Regions from separate parts of the Pseudomonas sp. 43A genome, predicted to be linked through region 2. Evidence: riboswitches for the same ligand, from Rfam matches in the RefSeq annotation. Region 2 holds a riboswitch; each other region holds the start of a gene.
The links. A riboswitch is a leader RNA that binds a small molecule or an ion and turns the genes downstream of it on or off. The one in region 2 is predicted to bind cobalamin.

Region 1: linked by a shared signal. The riboswitch ahead of HUW52_RS19110 (ABC transporter substrate-binding protein) and the one ahead of HUW52_RS15190 (TonB-dependent siderophore receptor) in region 2 are both predicted to bind cobalamin.
Region 3: linked by a shared signal. The riboswitch ahead of HUW52_RS18345 (CbtB domain-containing protein) and the one ahead of HUW52_RS15190 (TonB-dependent siderophore receptor) in region 2 are both predicted to bind cobalamin.
Region 4: linked by a shared signal. The riboswitch ahead of cobO (cob(I)yrinic acid a,c-diamide adenosyltransferase) and the one ahead of HUW52_RS15190 (TonB-dependent siderophore receptor) in region 2 are both predicted to bind cobalamin.

Annotation. Positions count from the first base shown of each region.
Region 1 covers NZ_CP054880.1:4,386,404-4,389,606, forward strand. Annotated here, with positions in the region: gene HUW52_RS19105 (Ppx/GppA family phosphatase) at 1-881, shown strand, start outside; cobalamin riboswitch at 924-1,118, shown strand; gene HUW52_RS19110 (ABC transporter substrate-binding protein) at 1,262-2,275, shown strand; gene HUW52_RS19115 (iron ABC transporter permease) at 2,284-3,203, shown strand, end outside.
Region 2 covers NZ_CP054880.1:3,480,076-3,483,278, reverse strand. Annotated here, with positions in the region: gene HUW52_RS15200 (zinc-binding alcohol dehydrogenase family protein) at 1-199, opposite strand, end outside; gene HUW52_RS15195 (LysR family transcriptional regulator) at 310-1,203, shown strand; cobalamin riboswitch at 1,248-1,454, shown strand; gene HUW52_RS15190 (TonB-dependent siderophore receptor) at 1,546-3,203, shown strand, end outside.
Region 3 covers NZ_CP054880.1:4,204,647-4,207,849, forward strand. Annotated here, with positions in the region: gene cobW (cobalamin biosynthesis protein CobW) at 1-6, opposite strand, end outside; cobalamin riboswitch at 105-317, opposite strand; cobalamin riboswitch at 1,136-1,358, shown strand; gene HUW52_RS18345 (CbtB domain-containing protein) at 1,482-1,679, shown strand; gene HUW52_RS18350 (CbtA family protein) at 1,691-2,392, shown strand; gene HUW52_RS18355 (cobalamin biosynthesis protein) at 2,389-2,802, shown strand; gene cobM (precorrin-4 C(11)-methyltransferase) at 2,884-3,203, shown strand, end outside.
Region 4 covers NZ_CP054880.1:5,200,266-5,203,468, reverse strand. Annotated here, with positions in the region: gene HUW52_RS22700 (sorbosone dehydrogenase family protein) at 1-637, opposite strand, end outside; gene HUW52_RS22695 (hypothetical protein) at 704-1,288, opposite strand; cobalamin riboswitch at 1,452-1,683, shown strand; gene cobO (cob(I)yrinic acid a,c-diamide adenosyltransferase) at 1,764-2,375, shown strand; gene HUW52_RS22685 (cobyrinate a,c-diamide synthase) at 2,372-3,203, shown strand, end outside.

The sequences.
Region 1 (3,203 bases), 910 kb from region 2:
GCCTGATGATCGGCCAGTCAGTGCGCAGTCGAAAGGGCTTGCAGATTCAGGAAGTGAAAACCCTGCGCGAACCGGTGCGCCTCGCCGAGGGCTTTGACGGTGGTGCACTGGATGCACTGGCACTGGATCGCGGCTGGCAGGCATTGGCGCGGTTCGGCAAGAAGCTGCGCGGTTTCGAGGCCGGCCGGGTGCGCGCGGTGGCCACCAGCGCGGTGCGTGAAGCGGACAACGCGCAGCTGTTTCTCGCCAGTGCCGAACGGCATCTGGGCTTTCCCATCGATGTCATTTGCGGCCATGAAGAGGCGCGGCTGGTCTACGCCGGCGTGACCCACGCGTTGCCGAGCGCTGAAGACCTGCGCCTGGTGGTCGACATCGGCGGCGGTTCCACCGAGCTGATCCTCGGTCAGGGCGCGCAACCGTTGCTCACCGAAAGCATCGCCATCGGCAGCGGCACCTTGAGCACACGCTTTTTTCGCGGCGGCGACCTGTCCGCCGCTGCGTTACAGGAAGCCGAACGTTTCGCCATCCTGCAGTTTGAAAAAGTTGCCCGGCGCTACCGTGCTCAGGGCTGGCAGCAAACCATCGGCTCTTCCGGCACCGCGCGCATGCTCGCCAAAGTGCTCAAGGCCAATCGTCTCAACGACTTTGGCCAGGACGGCATCACCTACGGCGGGCTCCTACGCCTGTCGTTGCTTCTGCTGAAGGTGAACAACGTCCAGCAACTGAAACTGGCCGGGCTGCAACCTCATCGCCAGAGCATTCTGCCCGGTGGTCTGGTGTTGATGCTGGCCGCCTTCAAAGTGTTCGGTATCGCGCAGATGGTGCCGTCGGAACCGGGCCTGCGTTTAGGCGTGCTGCACGGTTTGATGAGCCAGCACTAATCCTCCCCACGGCAGATTCGTCTCCCCTTCAGCGGCTCGATCGACTACCATGCCGCCGTCGGTTCCCGAAGGGGACTAATAGGGAATCCGAGGTGCTTGCTCAGCACTGACCGGAACTGCCCCCGCAACTGTAGGTGCCGAGCCTGCTCCACGACTGCCACTGGGTAAATCCCGGGAAGGCCGGAGCCAGGCGATGACGCATCAGTCAGGAGACCTGCCGGCACAGTGACTACTAACCGGCGGGGTGTCCGGGAAGGACATCGTGCCGTGCGCGTCAACGCTTGATGCCCGGCCTTGCGCTGTTTTCCTGACCGCGTTCGATGGTGTGTTTCCAATCCGTACTCTCCCGCTCCGCGTACGGATTCCCCGGAGACTGCCTCATGCTGCTGCCCCGCGTTGCCACCTTCATCACCGGCCTGAGCCTTTGCACCCTGGCCCACGCGGCACCGACCGCTTACCCGCTGACGGTAGAAAACTGCGGCAGCACCCTCACCTTCCAGCACGCCCCGACGCGCACCGTGACCATCGGCCAGGCCGGCACGGAAATGCTTTACGCCATGGGCCTGAGCGACACAGTCGTCGGCACTTCGCTTTGGTTCAACAACGTGCTGGATAAATACAAGGCGCAGAACGACAAGATCGAGCGCCTGGCCGACAACGAACCGAGTTTCGAATCGGTGATCGGCAAGCGCCCGGAGTTGGTCGCCGTGGAGCTGGAATGGATGGTCGGCCCGCAAGGTGCGGTGGGCACTCGCGAGCAGTTTCATGAGCTGAAGATTCCAACCTACCTGCTGCCCTCCGATTGCGAAGCCAAGGACAACCTCGTCGGCGCCGACGGTACGCGGCTCGCACCGTTTCGCATCGAGACGATTTACAAGAGCGTAAGCCAACTGGCGCAGATCTTCGATGTGCAGGAGCGTGGCCAGCAGCTCAACGACGAGCTCAAGGCCAGCCTCGCCCATTCGATTGCCACCGCCCAAGGCAAACAGCTCAAGGATGCCAGCGCGCTGGTCTGGTTCTCCAGCGCACAAATGGACATCGAGCCATTCGTGGCCGGGCACAAAGGCATTCCCGATTTCATGCTCAGCACCCTCGGCGTGCGCAACGTGGTGGAGTCCGATGAAGAGTGGCCAACGGTCGGCTGGGAAACCATCGCCAAGGCTAATCCGACCTTCCTCGTCATCGCGCGCATGGATCGTCGACGCTTCCCCGCTGACGACTATGAAAAGAAACTCGCCTTCCTGCGCAGCGACCCGGTGACACGCAACATGGACGCGGTGAAACACAACCGCATCATCATTCTCGACGCCATGGCCATGCAGGCGAGCCTGCGCATGTTCGATGGCATCGAGCAACTGGCCACGGCCATCAACGGCTATGACCTGTCGCAATGAGTGCCAGCCTGATCCGCACGCTGTTGGCCTTGGCCACACTGTTGATTGCAGTGGTCGCCGGCGTGGCCATCGGGGAAACCTCGATTGAACCGGGCGTGGTCGTGCAAGTGCTGGCCAACAAGCTGTGGGGCGCCGGTTACGCACTCGACCCGATTGACGAAGGCATCGTCTGGAACTACCGCCTGACCCGCGCACTGGTCGCGGCGGCGTGTGGTGCCGGCCTGGCGACGTGCGGGGTGATTTTGCAGTCGCTGTTGCGCAACCCGTTGGCCGATCCGTATCTGCTGGGGATTTCTGCCGGGGCTTCGACCGGCGCGGTAATGGTCGCGCTGCTCGGGGTTGGCGCCGGAATGATCTCGCTGTCAGTCGGTGCCTTCGCCGGCGCGGTCACGGCGTTCGTGCTGGTGATTCTGCTGGCGCGAGTCAGCGGCTCGGCGAGCGGCACCGGGCAAATCATTCTCGCGGGGATCGCCGGCTCGCAGCTGTTCAACGCGCTCACGGCGTTTTTGATTACCCGCTCGGCCAGCTCCGAGCAGGCACGCGGGATCATGTTCTGGCTGCTGGGCAATCTCGGTGGCGTGCGTTGGCCGTCGGTGTGGTTGGCGGTGCCGGTGGCCGTGTTTGGGTTGGTCGTGTGTCTGTGGCATCGGCGGGCGCTGGATGCGTTCACCTTTGGCATGGACTCGGCGGCGTCTCTCGGTATTCCGGTGCGACGCGTGCAGATTCTGCTGATTGGCTGCGCGGCGCTGGTGACGGCAGTGATGGTGTCGATTGTCGGCTCGATCGGTTTTGTCGGACTGGTGATTCCCCACGCCGCGCGGCTGTTGCTTGGCACCGGTCACGCGCGGTTGCTGCCGGCCAGTGCGTTGGGCGGCGCGGTGTTTCTGATTGCCGCTGATGTGCTGTCGCGCACGTTGATCAAGGGCCA
Region 2 (3,203 bases):
CGGCATCCCAGCCGAGGATTTTCGGTTCCTTGGTGAAAGTGCCCGCGCGCACTTTGGTATCGACCGGGTTGACCGACACCGCACGAACTTCCACGAGCAAATCCCGTGGGCCGGGAGTCGGCACCGGCAGGTCGATGTCCTGCAACGATTGCGGATCTTCAATGGGTAAAGCGTGTTGGGTGAAGGTGATGGCTTTCATGGAAACTCGCTGTCTGAAGAGCTGATGTGCTCACTTGCTGCCATCTTCGACTTCCCAGGCACAAAGAAAAACCAGCAGAATGGGCCAACACTTTCACTGCAGGAGTGAAAATGATCCGCATTGATGATCTTGGTTTGTTCACCCGCAGCGCCGCGCTGGGCAGCTTCACCGCTGCCGCCCTTGAGGCCGATTTATTGCCCGGTCAGGTTGCCGCGGCGATCAAGCGTCTGGAGCGTGAACTCGACGTGCGCCTGTTTGCGCGCACCACCCGCAGCCTGCGATTAACCGCCGAGGGCGAGCAATACTTGCCCACCGCCCACTCGGTGCTGGAGGCGCTAAAGCAAGGCAAGGAAAACCTGCGCGGTGAAAACGCCACGTTGCGCGGCGTGCTGCAAGTGACGGCGCCGTCAGATCTGGGGCGCAACATTTTGCTGCCGTGGCTTACGCTGTTTCGCCGCCAGCACCCGGAACTGACCTTGCGATTTTCTCTGTCGGACCAGATCGCAGACTTGTTTCGCGACCCGGTAGACGTGGCGATTCGATACGGCTCGAATGAAGATGCCAACTACGTGGCGCTGCCGCTGGCACCGTGGAACCGGCGGGTGCTGGTCGCGGCACCGGAATACGTGGAGCGCCACGGATACCCGCAAACACCGGACGATCTGCACAACCACCCTTGCCTGCTCTACCAGCAAGGTGGCCGGGTCTACGACAAGTGGAGCCTTGGCAGTGAAACGATCCAGGTCTCGGGACCGATGTTCAGCGACGACGCCGACGTCGTGCGCCGCTGGGCGTTGAGCGGCGAAGGCATCGCCAACAAATCCTGGCTGGACGTCAGTGCAGACGTGATCGCAGGGCGACTGATCGTGCTGCTGAAGGATTTCCCCGGCAATGCCTCACCGTTGAGTCTGGTGTGTCCGCATCGCAAGCAGATCACCCCGGCGGTGTCTCAGCTTTATACGTGGTTGAGTGGCCAGTTTGCCGCTCTGGAACGCATCCAATAGCCCCCCCGGTGTTGCCACATTGACGAACCGCCCGTCGGATGTTCAGATGCCGCCCTGTTTCAGGTGCCCCCTGCCGCCGTGCATGGGGTGAAACGGGAAACCGGTACGTTCTTTTCGAACAAGTCCGGTGCTGCCCCCGCAACGGTATGCGCGTGATGCTTTCGATACACCACTGTGGCCACTCGGCCATGGGAAGGTGAAAGCCTCGATACGCGCGAGCCCGGAGACCGGCCTGAAATTTCGTTTGGCAAAATCCTGCGGTGGGCGGGCATGGGCCGGTATTGGCTGTGCGCGATGCCTTCTCCTGCATGCTCTTCTGCGAAGATCCTTTTCGAGAAGACAATGATTCGACCTTTCAACACTTCTGCTCCATCTCTATTGCTTGGCTGCCTGTTCAGCCCGTTGCTGCTGGCCGACGACGCGCCGCTGGAACTCAATCAGCAAATCGTTTCTGCACCGTCCGTGGAATCCACCACCGTCGCCGACATGGCGAAGTTCGGCAGCAAAGTCGAAATCGTCAGCCGCGAGCAGATCGAGCGCGCCGGCCCCAGCGCCGATGTCAGCCGCGTCATGCAGATGTTCATTCCCGGCCTTTACGTCGCGCCGAAAAACGGTCCGTTCGATTACGGCACCTATTCGCTGCTCGGCGGGCGCAATGACGACACGCTGATCCTGCTCGACGGCGTACGCCTGAACAATCGCCTGTACGGCGGCCTCTATCTGGACACCCTGCCGGCCAACGCCATCGAACGCATCGAAGTGCTCAAAGGTGGCCAGAGCCTGTTGTTCGGCACCCAAGCCGTTTCCGGTGTGATCAACATCGTCACCCGCAGCCCGCAGTCGCGCAAAGCCTCCGGTGAAGTGAATCTGGGCGTCGACAGTTTCGGCGGCACCAGCGAAGACGCGCGGGTCGAGAATATCTTCACCAACGGTTTCGGCGATCTCGGCCTGCTGGCGTACGTCAGCCACAATGTCTCCGACGGTTACCAGCCGTATCGCAACCGCGACATGAAAAACGTCAGCGAGAAGAACCGTGCCTACGAAGTCACCACCTTCGGCGGCAAGGCCATTCAGTCGTTCGGCGATGATTCGCGGCTGGAACTGTTCTACCAATATGCCGACGCCAACCTCGATTTCGCCCGCCCGGTCGACAATCACACGACCACCAACGATCGCGTGCAGCAGATCGCCACGGCGACCTTCGAGCAGAACATCAACGAGCGCCTGAGCTATTTCGTCAAAGGTCATATCAACGACTGGGACACCCGCTACACGCGCGTCAACAACGTCGCCGGCGGCGGCACCAGAGTCATCAACCACAACGACTATTGGGGCTTTACCGACTGGGGCGTGCAGGCCGAAGGCAAAGCGAAACTACCCGGCGGACATGTGTTGGTGTTCGGCAGCGACAACCAATGGTTCAAGGGTCAGGACGATGTGTTGATCATCGACAACGACAAGGCCGAAGCCCACGCCGTCTACACGCAATTGCGCCCGCAGATCGACGCGCTGCCGAACTGGCACCCGAGCATTGGCGTTCGCCACGAAGCCATGAGCGGCGGCGACGGTGCCACGGTCGGCATGCTCACTTCGCTGTATGACCTCACCGACAACTGGTCCGTGCGTGGCCAATACGGCAGCGCCTACAAACTGCCGAACGCCGAGCAGCTGTTCGTCAACGAACCGGGCGATGAGATCGGCAACCGTAATCTCAAACCGGAAAAAAGCCGCAACGCGGAACTGGGTGTCGACTACAAAGGCTTTCTGCTGGATCGCGAATTCAGCGCCAGCGTGACCCTGTTCAAACGCAAGATCGACGACCTGATCACCCTCGACGGCATTCAGTGGGTCAACGGTGAAGGCCTGGTGCGCATGCGCGGTTTCGAGGCTGACGCGAAACTGGCGCTCAACGATCAGTGGAGCCTGCAAGCGGACATGACCCGCAACCTCACCGAATCGCGCACGGGGGCGACCATCAATGACATCCCGAGCTTCTTCGC
Region 3 (3,203 bases), 720 kb from region 2:
TTTCATCGGTATGCCCTTTGGCAAGCGGCGGGCATACGGGACGAGAACCGGCAACGCGCGTGCGCGCCGGAAGCGTTCGCCACCGGATCACCCCGCCCGGTTGTAGTGAGAATCTGTGTCGAGGCAGGTCTCCTGGCTGACGGTGTTCAGGCGTGGGGCCTGGCGTTTGCTGCGCCTTCCCGCTGGCTCATAGATTGAGCTGGCAGTGGCGTGGCAGCGAACATCACCGTTCACAGTTGCGGGGGCAGCCGCGGCATTGACCGCGTTCCCTTCTTAGCTTCGGCGTGGGCCGAAGAACCTCGAAAGCGCAAGGCTACGCATGGTGTGGTTTTGGGTCAATGCTTTGGGGGTTTTGGATTGGGGGCATATCCGTTGCTGCGGGTGCTGCTTCTGGCGGTTTCGCTCTTACAGCGAGTCACCTTTTCCAAACGCCGAAAAGGTAACCCAAAAGGCTTTGCCCCGGCGTACGGCACTTCGCTGAGGCTCAGTGTTCCCTCGCTACGGTGTCCATCCGGGGGCATCGCCTACGGTTTGCTTCGCTGCACCTCCTCTCGATGAATGCGGCTGCGCCGCACGGCGCTGCGCGCCTAACCCCCGGATGAACACCTCCGCTCGGCCTGCCGAAGGGGCAAAAAAGCCAGATCAAAAGCCGGATCAAAAGCCCCTCACCCTAGCCCTCTCCCGGAGGGAGAGGGGACTGATCGAGTTGTTTGGGCGAGGGACGCCGACGTGCGATATCGCGTTGAACTCAGATTCTGAAAAGCTCACAAATCGGCTCCCTCTCCCTCGGGAGAGGGCTGGGGTGAGGGGCAGCAATAACGCAAATCAAAAGCCGAACACCCACGCTCTTCACCACTCAATAGGCCGAGTGTCAGCTCGCCTGCTCTTGATCTTGATCCACGGGCGACGTCGGAAGGCTTCGTTCCGGGATTGATCCGGGCGTGGGAGCGCAACCAAACACAGCGAGAGGAGGTGCAGCGAAGCAAACCGTAGGCGCTGCGCCCGGATCGATCCCGCAGCGAAGGAACTCCGAGCTTTAGCGAGCGGGCCGAACGTCAGGGCGGAACCCTAACAAGCCGTTACCGCAGCAACGGATCCACCCACAAAATTGACTAAAATCCCCGCCTCATGCTCTCCTACACAACTTGTTACGGGTGCCCTTCACAGGGTGAAACGGGAAACCGGTGAATCATGTGCTTTACTCAAGCCCATGTCAGTCCGGTGCTGCCCCCGCAACGGTAAGCGAGCGAAGCGTCAAAACCACTGTGCCAACAAGGCATGGGAAGGTGACGCTTGCAGGTCGGCCTGACGCCAACCCCTCGTGAGCCCGGAGACCGGCCCGCAACACACAGCCCGCACCTTGTGCGTCGCTGAACATAACAAACCCGCGGTGGGCGGGCGCTGTTCGAACCTCTGCGAGCCCGACCCGCAGGGGTTTTCATGCGCTCGATTCACCCACTGACATTCCAGAGGGAAGCGCCATGTCGATCATCAGCAGCACCGGCAGCAACACGGACAAAATTTCCAGCACCACCACCCTTAGCCAACGCCTGACCGCCGCGATCTTCGCGTCGATCCTCGGCGCCAGCCTGGTCTACTTCGCCGGTTTCTCGCACATCGAAGCGGTGCACAACGCCGCCCACGATACCCGCCACAGCGCCGCGTTCCCGTGCCACTGAGACCTGCCGACATGATCAAGCGTATTGCGCAAACCGCAGGTTTCACCGGTCTGCTGGCCGCCCTGCTCCTCACTCTGCTGCAAAGCTTCTGGGTCTCGCCGCTGATTCTGCAGGCGGAAACCTTCGAGAAAGCCGAACCGGTGGCTGAAGTTCACGAACACGCCGCCGGCACCGCTGCGCACACCCACGATGCTGAAGCCTGGGAACCGGAAGACGGTTGGCAGCGCGTGGTCTCGACCACGGGCGGCAATCTGGTGGTAGCCGTCGGTTTCGCCCTGATGCTCGCGGGCCTGTACACCCTGCGCGCCCCGACCAAAACCTCGCAAGGCCTGCTCTGGGGACTGGCCGGTTACGCCACATTCGTACTGGCACCGACGATGGGCCTGCCACCTGAATTGCCCGGCACCGCTGCGGCCGATCTGGCTTCGCGGCAGACGTGGTGGATCGGCACGGCCGCTTCGACCGCTGCCGGCCTGGCTCTCATCGTGTTCAGCCGTCACTGGCTGATGAAGATCCTCGGCGTGGCGATTCTTGCCGTACCGCACGTGATCGGCGCACCGCAGCCGGAAGTGCATTCGATGCTCGCACCCGAGGCATTGGAAGCGCAGTTCAAAATCGCTTCGCAGCTGACCAACGTCGCGTTCTGGCTGGCCCTGGGCCTGATCAGCGCCTGGTTGTTCCGCCGCAAAAACGCTGGCCAATACCACGCATGACCAATGACAGCGCAGCGCCGACCTTCGTGGTCGGCCTGGGCTGCCAGCGCGGCTGCCCGGCCAGCACGCTGCGCGCCTTGCTTGATCAGGCATTACAGGCACATCGCATTGAACTGGAAGCGGTCAAGGCGCTGGCCAGCATCGACTTGAAACGGGATGAACCCGGCCTACAGGAGCTGGCTGCCCAGTTAGCCTTGCCACTGCTGTATTTCAGCAGTGAAGAACTCGCCAGTTACCAGCAACGACTCAGTCACCATTCGCAAATCGCCTACGAACGAACCGGCTGCTACGGCGTTGCCGAGAGTGCTGCGCTGGCCCTCGCCGAACAGTTGATTCAGGCTCCGGCAAAACTGCTGATTTCCCGGCAAAAATACGCTCAGGCAACACTGGCATTGGCCGGCGCGGCGTAAAGTCCCGATAATCCCCGCCATTGATCATGAGCGTTGCTCATCTGCAACGCGGTCGTGCCCTCTTTTACTCAGGATTCAACGATGACTGTCTACTTCATCGGCGCCGGCCCCGGCGACCCGGAATTGATCACTATCAAAGGCCAGCGGCTGATCCGCAGCTGCCCGGTGATTATCTACGCAGGTTCGCTGGTGCCAGCGGCGGTGCTCGACGGCCATCAGGCCGAGACGGTGGTCAACAGCGCTGAATTGCATCTGGAGCAGATCATCGAACTTATCAAGACCGCGCATGCCAAGGGTCAGGATGTGGCGCGGGTGCACTCCGGCGATCCGAGTCTGTATGGCGCGATCGGTGAGCAGATCCGTTATCTGCGTGAGCTGAATATTCCATTCGAGATCATTCC
Region 4 (3,203 bases), 1.7 Mb from region 2:
CCTTGCTGGCAATGACGTTTTTGGTCCAGTGGTGATTCAGCGTACCGCCCGGCAGATCGACTACCTTGATTGGCTGCGATTTGATCTCGGTCGCGCCGGGTTCGTAGTTGAAGCGCAGCAGGCGATCGGTATCGGCGACGTACAGATCATTGCCGACCAGGGTCATGCCGAACGGCGAGTTGAGGTTCTGCAGAAACACCGTGCGTGTTTCCGCGACGCCATCATGATCGGCGTCACGCAGCAGGGTGATGCGGTTCGGACTCGGTACGCCAGCGCCAGCCTTGCCCATGACCTTTTTCATCACCCAGCCACGAATGCCGCTGCTGTCATCAGGCTTCGGCGGGGCGTTGGTTTCCGCCACCAGCACATCGCCATTGGGTAGCACATAGAGCCAGCGCGGATGATCGAGGCCTTCAGCGAAGGCTGCCACCTGAGTACCGGCCGCTGCGGTCGGTTTGCCGCCCGCGGGCCAGCCGATCGCCGGGGCGATGTTCACCGTCGGAATCAGGGTCTTGTTTGGTTCAGGTAATTTCGGTGACGGGCCGGTGCCGTCGGAGACTTGCAGGCTGGAGGTTTCACCGCAGGCGGCGAGACCTCCGGCGAAGGCGATGACAAAAACGAGCTGGGGCTTGCGCATTGCTGATCTTCCCTATGAATGCATTCCTAATCATAGAGGAGGGCGCAAGCCCGATGGTTCAACTGCTCAGCCGCGGGCTTCCTTGAACAGCACGGCAATGCCCGGGTGATAGTTGCCGGCTTCGCTGCGCAATTTGCGGTAGGCGTAGGGGAAATACCAGGCGACCGCGCAGGTGTGTTCCTTTTGCAGGTCGTCGACCATGTCTTGCAGCTCTTCGGGGCTGGCGCTGTGCTGGGCTTTTTGCGGCGCGACAAACAGGCAGCCGAGCTTGAGGTCGCTGGCATAACTGATGCGCTTGGCGTCGTTGGTGATGTCCAGCAGAGCTTGAGTCAGATTCAGGTTGGTGACCTTTGGCCAGCGCTGAGTGGCCTGGATAAAGGCGCGGTCTTCGGCACCGGCGAGAAACAGATCGGCGCGGGCATTGCGCTCGCCTTCTTCATTCTGTTTGCGCGTGGCAGTGTCATTCAAAGTGACCAGCTCAGCCATCCAGGCTGCGGCCGAGAGCAATCCGAGATTGGCTTTCTCGTCATGCCAGTAAGGCGTGTCGCTGTCGCCGCGCACGGCGTTGTAACGGTCGATACAGTCAAACCAGCGTTCAAGCACCGGGCGCAGGAATTCCAGGCGCGGGTTGCTGATGATCATGCCTTGCATCGTCATCATCCTTTATTGTTGTAGTGGGCTTTTCGGGAAAAGCATGGCTCTTTGATATCATTTGTATCAGTGTGGCACAAGATTGGCGTCAGATAATTGATCGACGGCAGTTATTCGCCCGCTGACCGCCTCTTTAATTGACGCTCCACCCCCAACCCTCTAACCTTCGCGGCTTGTTTCAGGTGCTCTGTGACCAGTGTCGACAGAGTGAAACAGGGAAGCCGGTGAGGGTTGTCTTCAAGCGAAGAGCCACCACGATCCCGGCGCTGCCCCCGCAACGGTAAATGAGTGAAAACTGCGCCTTGAGCCACTGCCTCGAAAGAAGCGGGAAGGCGCGCAGTCAGGCGAAACGCCGCTCATGAGCCCGGAGACCGGCCTGATCCATCCAGCGGCATCACGGTGGGCGATGCCAGGCTTTTTGCCGTCTATTCTTGTGCCTGCCCGCCGTTATCCAGCCCCAACGGAGAGCTCCCCCATGACTGATTCCCCCGAGCGCGACGAACGCCACCTGGCGCGTATGCAGCGCAAAAAAGCCGTGATCGATGAACGCATCGCCAACTCGCCCGATGAGTGCGGCCTGGTGCTGGTGCTGACCGGCAACGGCAAAGGTAAAAGCAGCTCGGCCTTCGGCATGCTCGCCCGCGCCATGGGCCACGGCATGCAGTGCGGTGTGGTGCAGTTCATCAAGGGCCGTAACAGCACCGGTGAGGAGTTGTTCTTCCGCCGCTTCCCAGAGCAGGTGCGTTTCCACGTGATGGGCGAAGGTTTCACCTGGGAAACCCAGGATCGTCAGCGCGACATCGCCGCCGCCGAAGCCGCGTGGGCCGTTTCCCGCGAACTGCTGCGCGATCCGTCGATCGGTCTGGTGGTGCTCGACGAACTCAACATCGCCCTCAAGCACGGTTATCTCGATCTCGATCAGGTGCTCAGCGATCTGCAGGCGCGTCCGCCGATGCAGCACGTAATCGTCACCGGTCGCGCGGCCAAGCCGGAAATGATCGAAATGGGCGACACCGTGACTGAAATGGGCATGCTCAAACACGCCTTCCAGGCCGGCATCAAAGCGCAGAAAGGCGTCGAACTTTGAATCAACCACGTCACTGCCCGGCGGTCCTCATCGCCGCGCCGGCCTCCGGTCAGGGCAAGACCACCGTCACCGCCGCGCTCGCCCGTTTGCATCGCAATCAGGGGCGCAAGGTGCGCGTGTTCAAATGCGGTCCGGACTTTCTCGACCCGATGATTCTCGAGCGCGCCAGCGGTGCGCCGGTGTATCAACTGGACATGTGGATGGTCGGCGAGCAGGAAAGTCGTCGCCTGTTGTGGGAAGCCGCCAATGAGGCGGATCTGATTCTGATCGAAGGCGTGATGGGCCTGTTCGACGGCACGCCTTCCAGCGCCGATCTGGCGCGGCACTTCGGTGTGCCGGTGCTCGGTGTGATCGACGGCACGGCGATGGCGCAGACCTTTGGTGCGCTGGCGCTGGGCCTGGCGAAGTATCAACCGGATTTGCCATTTGCCGGCGTGTTGGCCAATCGTGTCGGCACCTTGCGCCATGCGCAATTGCTCGAAGGCAGTCTCACGGAAGGTCTGCGTTGGTACGGCGCGTTGTCCCGCGAGACTGGCATCGAACTGCCGAGCCGCCATCTCGGTCTGGTGCAGGCCAGCGAACTGAATGACCTGGATGTGCGTCTCGACGCCGCTGCCGACGCACTGGCCAGCAGTTGCGAGGTAGCGCTGCCACCGGCCGTGGAGTTCGCCGCGCCTGACGTCATCGCTGTCGAGCCGCTGCTGAAGGGTGTGCGCATTGCCGTTGCGCGTGATGAGGCGTTTGCCTTCACCTATGGAGCGAGTCTCGATCTGTTGCGCGCGATGGGCGCCGAGCTGAGTTTCTTCTCGCCGATTCGCGATACGCAAT